One region of the Mesobacillus sp. ABV4_180 genome, then DNA from elsewhere that is predicted to be linked to it. Evidence: riboswitches for the same ligand, from Rfam matches in the RefSeq annotation. Region 1 holds a riboswitch; the other holds the start of a gene.

What was found. A riboswitch is a leader RNA that binds a small molecule or an ion and turns the genes downstream of it on or off. The one in region 1 is predicted to bind S-adenosylmethionine.
Region 2: another riboswitch for S-adenosylmethionine. It lies ahead of ACXAEA_RS04520 (O-acetylhomoserine aminocarboxypropyltransferase/cysteine synthase family protein); the one in region 1 lies ahead of ACXAEA_RS05630 (methionine ABC transporter ATP-binding protein).

Annotation. Positions count from the first base shown of each region.
Region 1 is NZ_JBSWTJ010000001.1:1,138,115-1,143,663, reverse strand. It holds gene ACXAEA_RS05650 (amino acid ABC transporter ATP-binding protein) at 1-273, opposite strand, end outside; gene ACXAEA_RS05645 (amino acid ABC transporter permease) at 298-999, opposite strand; gene ACXAEA_RS05640 (amino acid ABC transporter substrate-binding protein) at 986-1,810, opposite strand; gene ACXAEA_RS05635 (alpha/beta fold hydrolase) at 2,031-2,810, opposite strand; SAM riboswitch class I at 3,147-3,249, shown strand; SAM riboswitch class I at 3,340-3,445, shown strand; gene ACXAEA_RS05630 (methionine ABC transporter ATP-binding protein) at 3,557-4,588, shown strand; gene ACXAEA_RS05625 (methionine ABC transporter permease) at 4,578-5,228, shown strand; gene ACXAEA_RS05620 (MetQ/NlpA family ABC transporter substrate-binding protein) at 5,245-5,549, shown strand, end outside.
Region 2 is NZ_JBSWTJ010000001.1:923,243-928,791, forward strand. It holds gene ACXAEA_RS04480 (acyl-CoA dehydrogenase family protein) at 1-1,285, shown strand, start outside; gene ACXAEA_RS04485 (arsenate reductase family protein) at 1,503-1,859, shown strand; gene gcvH (glycine cleavage system protein GcvH) at 1,913-2,293, shown strand; gene ACXAEA_RS04495 (YusG family protein) at 2,450-2,689, shown strand; gene ACXAEA_RS04500 (hypothetical protein) at 2,777-2,959, opposite strand; gene ACXAEA_RS04505 (toprim domain-containing protein) at 3,154-3,510, shown strand; gene ACXAEA_RS04510 (thioredoxin family protein) at 3,517-3,828, shown strand; gene ACXAEA_RS04515 (SCP2 sterol-binding domain-containing protein) at 4,014-4,355, shown strand; SAM riboswitch class I at 4,444-4,547, shown strand; gene ACXAEA_RS04520 (O-acetylhomoserine aminocarboxypropyltransferase/cysteine synthase family protein) at 4,631-5,549, shown strand, end outside.

The DNA.
Region 1 (5,549 bases):
ATTATAACCCTGGAATACCATCCCGGTCAGTCGGCGGAAAGAAGAAATGGCTTTCTGTGGAACCTTAGCTGAGAAATCCATTTTCTGCCCACCAATAGTGATGATGCCTTCAGTGGGCGTTTCAAGTATATTCAGGCAGCGCAGAAAAGTAGTTTTACCAGATCCGGATGGTCCGATAATAACAACAACTTTTCCTTTATCGATTTCTAGATCGATTCCTTTTAAAACTTCCAGTTGATCAAATGATTTTTTCAACCCTTTTATTGAGATCATGAAATACCTCCTTTCCTCTTGATTTTAACGAGACACATAACGGTCAAGCCTGTTTTCGATTCTTCCCTGAGCGATTGAAAGGATGAAACAGATCACCCAGTAAATAAGGGCAGCCTCCGTGTAGAGAAGAAGGAATTCATAATTTGTCGTCGCGATTTCCTGTGCCCTTCTGAACATCTCTGTTAAAAGGATCATCGATGCAAGGGATGTATCTTTTACCAAACTAATAAAAGTATTCGATAAAGGCGGGATGGAAACCCTTGTTGCCTGCGGAAATATAATTCTCCTAAGGACCTGCCTGCTGCTCATGCCGATTGAATACCCTGCTTCCCATTGCCCCTTGGGGATGGAAAGGACAGCTGCCCTGATTATTTCAGAAGCGTATGCTCCCACATTCAGGCTGAATCCAATGATTGCAGAAGGCCAGGGGTCGAGGATAATACCAATGGTCGGCAATCCATAAAACAGAATGAATAATTGCACAAGTAAAGGCGTTCCTCTAATGGCAGACACATAAACTCTTGCGATAAACTGTAGAAATTTAACATCGGAAATCCTGGCGAGAGCCGTCAAGATCGCCAAACCCAATCCACATACAAATGAAATTAACGTTAATGGGATTGTGTAAAAAATAGCCCCCTGTAAAAGGGGGATAAATGAATTTTGGGCAATTTCGGCCAGCCGGTCCATTCTTTCAGGGTCGGCAAATATGTTATTCAAGTACATTTTCACCAAACCACTTCAAGGAAATTTTGTCATAAGTACCATCAGCAATCATATCCGCAAGCGCTCCGTTAACAGCCTCAACTAGAGTTTCGCTGTCTTTTCTGAACATCAAACCACTTTGTGATGCATCTTCGCTCTCTGCTACAATTTTTACTTTTGCATCAGGCTTTGCCTTTTTAAAATCAAGGAAGGAAAGATTTTCGTTAATTGTAACATCCGCACGCTTTGACAAAATCAGCTCAATCGCCTGGTTAAACCCTTCTACTCCAACGATTTCTGCACCATTAGTTCTGGCTATGTCTGCATAGTTGCTTGTCATGGACTGAGCTGCCTTTTTCCCATTTAAATCTTCAAAACCTTTCACTTCATCATTCTCTTCATGTGCAATCAATACAGCCGTTGATGTGATATATGGTTTTGAGAAGGCATACTTCTCTTCTCTTTCAGGTTTGATTCCTACTTGGTTCGCGATCATGTCAAAACGCTTTGCATCAAGGCCAGCAAACATGGCGTCCCACTGAGTCTCTTTAAACTCAGCCTTGACTCCAAGTCTTTTAGCGACTTCAGTTGCAATTTCAACATCAAATCCTGTGAGTTTTCCGCTCTCGTCATGGAAAGTGAAAGGTGGATATGTACCCTCTGTTCCAACAAGAAGGACCCCTTCCTTTTCAACCTTCTCAAGAACTGCATTCTCTTTGTCGGTAGCATCGTTCCCCTGTGGCACTTCATCGGACTCATTCTTTCCACCGCAGCCTGCCATCATCAGGACTGCAGTTAGGATCAAAACAAAAAGTAAAGATAATTTCCTCATTTTAATTCCTCCTATTTAGGTTGGTTTTATCGGATTAGTAAATCATAAATCAATTTTCTTTTTCCGTCAAAAGATAATTCTTATTTAATTTCCCTCAAAATTTTTTTGTTTATTACTCAGATAAAAATTAGACAAAAGAAAATGACGTATGTCATTTCATACGTCATTTTTCGTGTGCATTTTTAATGAATTTCACTACTAAACTTTTACAGCCAGATCGCTAAATAAACTGTGTCAGCAGCTGGTTGAACTTGTCCCGTTCTTCCCAGAAAGCACCATGTCCACTATACTGAAAAGGAACAAGCTGTGAATTCCTTATTTTTCGATTTTGTTCTTGCGCTTGTGCAAAAGGTATCACTTTGTCATGAATGCCGTGAATAATTAATGTTGGTACTTCTATTTTTGGAAGGTCAGCATGCAGGTTTTCACCTCTTAATAAAACGATGACTGACGCTGTGGACCAACCTGCGGCCTGTAGTCCCATTTGAAAGAACCAGTCGGAAAACTGAGGAGAAATATATTGAAAGAAAAAAGTATCAATTATTCCCTGCATCATCTTCGGGCGGTCGTTTAATGCTTCTTTAAGCAATTTGCCTGCATTTTCGGCTGTAAATCCTGTTGGGGCTGCAGCATCAACAAGGACCAGCCTTGATACTCCGTAACCATTGTACCGGGACATATATCTGATTGCGATCGCACCTCCAGTAGAGTGGCCAACCAGGGCAAAATTATTTAATTGAAGTGTCTCAACTACCGCGCGGATATCATCGGCCAATCGGTCAAAAGTGTATCCAGACATTGGTTTATCCGAATTCCCGAAGCCCCTCCAGTCTATCCCGATGCAACGGTACCCCATGGATGGAAGAACATTAAATTGATATTCAAACTGTTTATGGCTCAACGGCCAGCCATGCAAGAAAACAATGGTCTTGCTTCCTCCAGGATTAATGTCTTCAACATACAAATTCACACCTTGTTCTACAGTAACAAAGTAACCCATGCCCAAGCCTCCTCGATGAAAGTGGTATCGAGCATAAGATATTCATTTTTTTAACATAGGTGATTACCTAGAACTAAGGAAGGTTGAGGAAGCTAACTTGAAAAAAGGTAAAACCTAAAGCAAACTAATTTCCATCAACGAAAGATGGTGTAGCAAAAGATATAAAACTTTTGGGCACCTTCTTTTAATTTTTTCAACGGCTGGATCTCACCTCATCCTTATAATCCGAATTTCCCATTTTCCAAATTTCGAGAAAAATTCCAAATAAAATGATTGACACTTTCTCTATGCCACAGTAAAGTAATAAACAAGATTTAAAACCGAATATTCGTTACCTTCTTATCAAGAGAGGTTGAGGGACTGGCCCTATGACACCTCGGCAGCGGACTCCTTTTGGAATCTGTGCCAAATCCAGCAAGCGCAGCTTGACAGATAAGAAGAGGCCAACTTTTTAATTTGATGTCCTCTTCTTTCTGAAGGGGATTTTTATTTTTCCGGAATTCCCTACCTACAACTATATATCAATACTTTCTTATCAAGAGAGGCGGAGGGACTGGCCCTATGAAGCCTCGGCAGCGGACCCCTTATGGGGGACTGTGCCAAATCCAGCAAGCAAAAGGCTTGGGAGATAAGAAGAGAAGTTTGTCCTGTATTTTTTCAGGCGTGCCCTCTTCCTATTTCCGGGAAGAGGGCTTTTTTGTTAATTGAAAAAGCATGGATGAACCATCTACAAAGGAGGCAGAAAGGTGATTACTTTTCAGAAAGTAGAAAAAGTATACGAAAGCCGCGGGCAAAAGGTAGCCGCGCTAAATGGAATTGATTTAGAAATTAACGAAGGCGAAATATTTGGAGTCATTGGTTTTAGCGGCGCAGGAAAAAGTTCATTGATCCGCTGCGTGAATTTATTGGAACGTCCGACTTCAGGACAGGTGATTGTTGATGGCTGCGACCTGACTTCCCTTTCTGTAAAAGAGGTCAGGGAGATTAAAAGGAATATCGGGATGGTATTCCAGCATTTCAATCTCTTAAATTCGAAAACCGTTTTTGATAATGTGGCCATGCCGCTGGTCCTCGCAAAAATTCCAAAGGCACAAATAAAAGAGCGGGTTCATCAGCTTCTTGAATTTGTCGGCCTTGCTGATAAAGCAGACAGTTATCCGGATCAGCTATCCGGCGGCCAAAAGCAGCGGATTGGAATAGCACGGGCACTGGCAACCCAGCCGAAAATCCTGCTGTGTGACGAAGCGACTTCTGCACTTGATCCGCAGACAACAAGCTCCATTCTTCAGCTTTTGAAAAAAATCAACAAGGAGTACAACATCACCATTTTAATCATTACCCATGAGATGTCAGTCATCCGTGAAATTTGTGATCGCGTGGCTGTCATTGAAGAAGGAAGAATTATTGAGGAAGGCACTGTCTTTGATGTCTTTTCTGCTCCGAAAACGAAAACGGCAAGGAACTTTGTCAGCTCCATCATGAATGACACTATCCCAGATTCAGTTCGAACGATTATTGATGGGCACTCCGGGCTTCAAAAGGTATTCCGAATCAATTTTGTCGGTGATTCAGCCGGCCAGCCGCTTTTATCACAGCTTGCAAAGAAATTTGATGTAAATATCAATGTTCTTTTTGGAAATATTACCGAGCTTCAGGGCACCCCATTCGGAAACCTGATCGTCGAGTTTCAGGGCAGTGATAAAGAAATTTTACGGGCTCTAAATTTTATCGGCCAGCAAAAAGTAAGCATAAAGGAAGTGAAAGCACATGCTAGTTAATTCAGAACAAATCATTCAGGCATTAGTAGAGACTCTCCAGATGGTTGCGTTCTCGCTGCTGTTCTCGGCAGTCCTTGGAGTGCCTCTTGGAATTGCTCTCGTCGTGACACGGAAAGGACATTTGCTTGAAAACGCTCCGGTCTTCAATGTCCTGAATGGCATCATCAACGTGTTCCGCTCGGTGCCATTCATCATCTTACTGGTAGCGATAATCCCAATTACCAGATTTCTTGTTGGTACATCCATTGGCACCGCTGCGGCAGTCGTCCCGCTTGTCTTTTATGCAGGGCCGTATATTGCAAGATTAGTAGAGAATTCTCTTTTGGAAGTGGACCCGGGTGTCATCGAAGCTGCAGAATCAATGGGCGCTACTCCCTGGCAGATCGTTTTTAAATTCATTATCCCTGAAGCGCTGAGCTCTCTTATCCTCGCCTTCACGATTGCAACAGTCGGATTGATTGGCGCTTCGGCCATGGCAGGAGCAATCGGCGGCGGCGGCCTGGGGGATCTGGCTATTACTTATGGCTATCAGCGTTTTGATACAACAACGATGCTCATTACAGTAGGAATTTTGATTGTGTTGGTCCAGGGCCTTCAATCGCTTGGAAATATTACAGCTAAAAAAATCAGAAGAAGATAATCAGGAGGAAACCAAAATGAAAAAATTACTTTTAACCCTTATCGTACTTACATTGGCAGCATTCAGCACGGCATGCTCAAGCTCATCAACATCCGCAAAAAGCGGAGAAACAGTTAAAGTCAAACTTGGCGTCAGCGGTATGGATCACCGTGTATGGGATTTCGTCGCTAAAAAAGCTGAAAAAGAAGGGATTGACGTGGAAATCGTCACCTTCTCAGACTACGTGCAGCCGAACCTTGCTCTTGCCGAAGGCGAATTGGATGCCAACTCATTCCAGACTGTTTCTTATTTTGACGCTTTTATCAAGGAACATAATATTAA
Region 2 (5,549 bases), 210 kb from region 1:
ATTGAATGCAGAAGGAACTCACTATGTTCTTAATGGTGAAAAGCAATGGATCACGAACGCTGGCTTTGCTGATGTATTTGTTGTTTATGCGAAAATCGATGGCGAACAGTTCACGGCTTTCATTGTTGAAAGAGAATTCCCAGGAGTATCAGTCGGCGCTGAAGAGAAGAAAATGGGCATCAAGAGTTCATCGACTCGTACATTGATTCTAGAAGATGCACAGGTTCCGGTTGAAAACCTTCTTGGCCAGGCTGGAAAGGGCCACCTGATTGCATTCAATATCCTGAATATCGGCCGATACAAGCTTGGTGTAGGTGCAACTGGCGGAGCGAAGCACGCGTTTGGCCTGACTGTGAAATATACGAACCAGCGTCAGCAGTTCAAAACACCAATTTCCCAGTTCAATCTTACAAAAGAAAAGCTTGGCACAATGGCTGCAAAAATCTATGCAACTGAAAGCTCCGTATATCGTACAGTAGGTCTGTTCGAAGAGAGAATGAACCAGCTTTCAGAGGAAGAAATCAACAATGGCAAAGCAGTTGCTGATTCAATTGCCGAGTACGCAATCGAGTGCTCAATGAATAAAGTGTTCGCTACGGAAACGCTTGATTATGTAGTAGATGAAGGTGTACAGCTCCATGGTGGATACGGCTTCATGCAGGAGTATGAAATCGAGAGAGCATACCGCGACTCAAGGATCAACAGAATTTTCGAGGGAACAAACGAAATCAACCGTCTGCTGGTGCCGGGAACATTCCTGCGCAAAGCAATGAAGGGTGAGCTTCCATTATTGCAAAAAGCACAGCAGCTCCAGGAAGAATTGATGATGCTTATGCCTGAAGAGCCGGGCGATGAGCCGCTTGCACAGGAAAAGTACCTTGTAAAGAACGCGAAGAAGATCGGCTTGCTTGCAGCGGGTCTGGCTGCACAGAAGTTCGGCAAGGCGTTGGAAAAAGAACAGGAAATCCTCGTGAATATTGCGGATATTATTTCCAATGCATATTCAATGGAATCGGCCGTTCTCCGTACTGAAAAGGCAATCGCAAAAGAAGGACTGGAAAAGAGCAAGCAAAAGCTTCTTTACACTCAAATCTTCTGCCAGGAAGCATTCAATGAAATCGAGCGTGACGCAAAGGAGACTCTTGTGGCAACAGAAGAAGGCGATGCACTTCGAATGCTGACTTCCGCATTGCGTAAATTCACAAGACACACTCCAATAAATGTGATCGCGAAAAAGCGTGAAGCTGCAGAAAAGCTGATCGAAGCAGAACGTTTTGTAGTTTAATCCAATTTGAATCATACGCTCCTCTCGTTTTCGGGAGGAGTGTTTTTTAAATTTTTTTTGTTCTGGAAGGATTTTTGCGAATTATGTTGAAATAAGTAATGGATGCCAAAATTATTGGTGGAACTAGACACGGAATGTTAGTATTTTGCCGCCTTAATATGTTACTATCCGTTTAGAGGGTTTAATAAATGGGATACTAGCAAAGGGTGGTGAGAAAATGGCAAACACGTTTTATTGGTACCCTAAATGCGGCACTTGCAGAAATGCAAAGAAATGGTTAGAACAGCATAATGTAGAGTTTAATGAAGTACATATTGTTGAAAACCCGCCTTCCCAATCCGAGCTAAAAGAATTGCTTGAAAAAAGTGGCCTGGAGATCAAGAAGTTTTTTAATACTAGCGGGATGAAGTACCGTGAACTGGGCTTGAAAGACAAAATCAAGACAGCATCGGAGAGTGAGCTTCTCGAACTGCTTGCTTCAGATGGAATGCTGATCAAACGCCCCCTCATGACAGACGGGGAAAAGGTAACTGTGGGCTTTAAAGAAGAAGAATACGAAAAAGCCTGGCTGTAAATTTGGTCCCATCGATATTAATCGATAGAGATATACAATTGGAGGGATAGTTAATGAATACACCAAAAGAGTTGCGTTATTCTGAAGAACACGAATGGGTAAAAGTTGAAGGAGAACAGGTTCGCGTAGGTATCACTGATTTTGCTCAATCTGAGCTTGGCGACATCGTATTCGTCGAACTTCCTGAAGTAGGCGATGAAATCACTGCTAATGAGCCATTCGGAAGCGTTGAGTCCGTAAAGACAGTATCCGAGTTATATGCGCCACTTAGCGGCAAGGTAGTAGCAATTAATGAAGAGCTTAACGACAGCCCTGAATTCGTAAACGAATCTCCATACGAAAAAGCATGGATGATCGTGGTAGAACCAGCTGACAACAATGAAGTTGACAAGCTTATGACTCCAGAGCAATATGAAGAAATGATCAAAGAATAAGATACTTTCAAGACGCCTTGAGAATCAGGGCGTCTTTCATTTAGGAGCATTTTATCCAGTAAGAATCCCATATCGGACTCCTTGTTATTTCCATCACTTCTAATCAGAATTTCGGACAAACTATAGATACCGATGAATGAAAAAGGGTGGGAAATCATGACGCTGAAACAAAAAAAGCTGGACATCACTGACCGGGTAACAGGAAAATTGGAAAATGGAGAAGTTCAACTCTATCTTGAAAATGAACCAATCGGGAAGATCCAGCTTCCAGATGGAATTAAACTTGAATTGGGTCATCATTATGTGTCTGAACAGAATAGGATTTACCAGCATGTATCAGTGCCGGACCAATCAGAACCTCGGTATACTGATTGTGATGAAGGCGGCTGGTGTTAAGCAAAAGCAGCGGCCGGCCATGTCGCTGCTTTTTTGTTGTACACCTGGAAATTATAAAATGGTTTAGTTGTGGATAATTACATTTGGTTATCTTAATCCAGCTTCAGCGCGTAGCCCCTCGAGAAGTTGTCTAGTTTCGCCTCCTAGAAACTCCGAAACTTCAACTCCGCCGGCAGAAGCAATAAGCGCTTCTTTGTCGGAGTTTCCAGTTTCTGCGTTTCTGGACAGTCGGCTATACTTTTCGATTTCGGTCCGCTCAGGTGAAGTCAAAGAACGACTTCACCGGTCGGCCCTCCAGCGCTTGTCGGGGCTGACCAAGGCGCTTGCGCTTTCTTATATGCTAGTCTTAATTTTTGCATTCTAATTCAAAAACAGTGACAATAGAAATATGTACATACCAGCACAATTTATTTAATAATGTTTATAATGTTGTAAAGCAATTATTATCTGGTGCATAGGTGGTTATGGCGATGGACGAAAATCACAAGGTGATCATAGTGGAAGGCTCGTCAGACAAGAAGAAAGTGCAAGCCGTGCTAAAAGAATCTGTTGAAATCATCTGTACAAATGGGACGATTGGTGTTTCGAAACTCGATGAACTAATTGATTCCCTTTTTGATAAAGATGTATATATCCTTGTGGATGCGGATGCATCCGGTGAAAAACTGCGAAAGCAATTTAAACGGGAATTTCCCGAAGCCAACCATCTCTACATTGATAAAATGTACAGGGAAGTTGCAACGGCACCGGAAAACCATCTAGCTACAGTTTTAATTGGAGCAAATATCGATGTTCATACAGAGTACTTAGAAAAAGGATGACTGTAGATGAAAGATTGGACAAAGGCCCAATTGGAAGCTTTCTTAGCAGAAGGGGAAACAGGGTATCTTTATTTTTACACGCCAATGTGCGGAACCTGCCAGGTAGCAAGTAAGATGCTATCGGTGATCGAGCAGTTGCTTCCTGAAATGCCTTCGGGAAAGGCCGATTTAAATTACCTGCCTGATATGGCAGAGCGATTTGAAATTGAAAGTGTTCCATGCCTTATTGTTTTAAATAAGGGAGAGGTGCAGGAGAAAATCTATGCCTTCCAATCCGTCCCGTATCTTTTTGACAAGCTTAAAAGGTTAACAGTCTAAAGGATCAGCTTGATTTCTTTTGACATATTTCTCGGGAAATGAAGGACAATGCCGAAAAACAATTGGCATTGTCTTTTTGTGTATTTCTACTTGCGAAAACCGCATATTATGAACTATTTGTCGAAGGATTTATAGAGGTCTTTCCCCTGCTTTCAAGGAATATGTAAGACAGGGAGTTGATCGGTATGTACGAACGAATCGAAGAGTTTATGAATGAAATCCACACGAAGAAGCATATGATGGAATTAGTCAAAAAACTGGACCTTTGTTTGAAAATCGAGGCTGAAACAGGTGATTTCCACCTTGTTTTTAAAGACGGGAATGTCACATTTGCAGATGGATGTGACAAACAGACTGATATTCAGGCAACAATCTCGGGGAAGCATGAATTCCTGATTCAATTATTAGATGGCGAAATCAAACTCCGCCAAGGGGTGCGATTAAATTACTTTTATTTAAATTGTCCATTTCGATCCCAGTTGCTTATCGAATCAATCTTCTACCTTGCAAGGCCGATACCTGTATAAAATTTTATCAGAAAAATCAAAATAATATTTGACCAGTGATCTGCTGCGTGCTATTATCACTTTAACGCAAAAAAACTCCAATTGAATATTCTTATCCAGAGAGGCGGAGGGACTGGCCCAATGATGCCCGGCAACCGGTTGTGAAACACGGTGCCAATTCCAGCAGAGTGTATGGCTCTGAAAAGATAAGGAGAGATGATAAATGAACCTCTTCTTTAAGAAGAGGTTTTTTTGTATCAGCTTTCCGTAATTATTTTTTGAATGGAGAGATGAAAATGGCGAATGAACAAAAGAACTACAAAATTGAAACTATTGGGGTTCATGGAGGACAGTCACCGGACCCAGTTACTGGTGCCAGGGCGTTGCCTATTTATTCGAGCAATGCATTTCAATTTGAGAACACAGACCATGCAGCGGATTTATTTGCTTTGAAAGAGTCAGGTTATATTTACTCAAGGATACATAACCCGACTGTGACAGCTCTTGAGGAAAAAGTTGCCCTCCTTGAGGGGGGAGTTGGAGCCCTTGCGCTTTCAAGCGGCATGGCTGCCATCACACTGTCGATTCTCAATGTTGCGCATGCTGGTGATGAGGTCGTTGCAGCTTCCAACCTTTATGGTGGAACCTATAATTTATTTGCTGTTACACTGCCAAAATACGGCATAAAGGTTCATTTTGTTGATCCTGAAAACCCGGAAAACTTTAGGAAAGCCATTACTCCTGACACAAAAGCTGTCTTCGCGGAAACAATCGGGAACCCTAGTTTAAGGGTTTTGGATATCGAGGCTGTCGCTGACATCGCCCATGAAGCCGGCGTTCCGCTGATTATAGATAACACGTTTGCAACTCCATTTCTATGCCGTCCGATCGAACATGGAGCGGACATTGTCATCCATTCCGCAACGAAATGGCTGTTAGGCAATGGTACCGTCCTTGGCGGCATCATTGTGGATGGAGGTAAATTTGATTGGAAGTCTCCTAAATTCCCGGGTTTCAACGAACCTGATGGAAGTTATCATAATATCGTGTATAGCGAAGCCATTGGAGCTGCTGCATACATTGTAAAGGCCAGGGTCCAGCTTCTCCGTGATCTCGGGCCATCTATTAGCCCTCAGAGTGCTTTCCAATTCAATCTGGGAATTGAGACATTGCATGTCCGCATGAAGGAGCATGTCGCAAATACCCAAAAAGTCG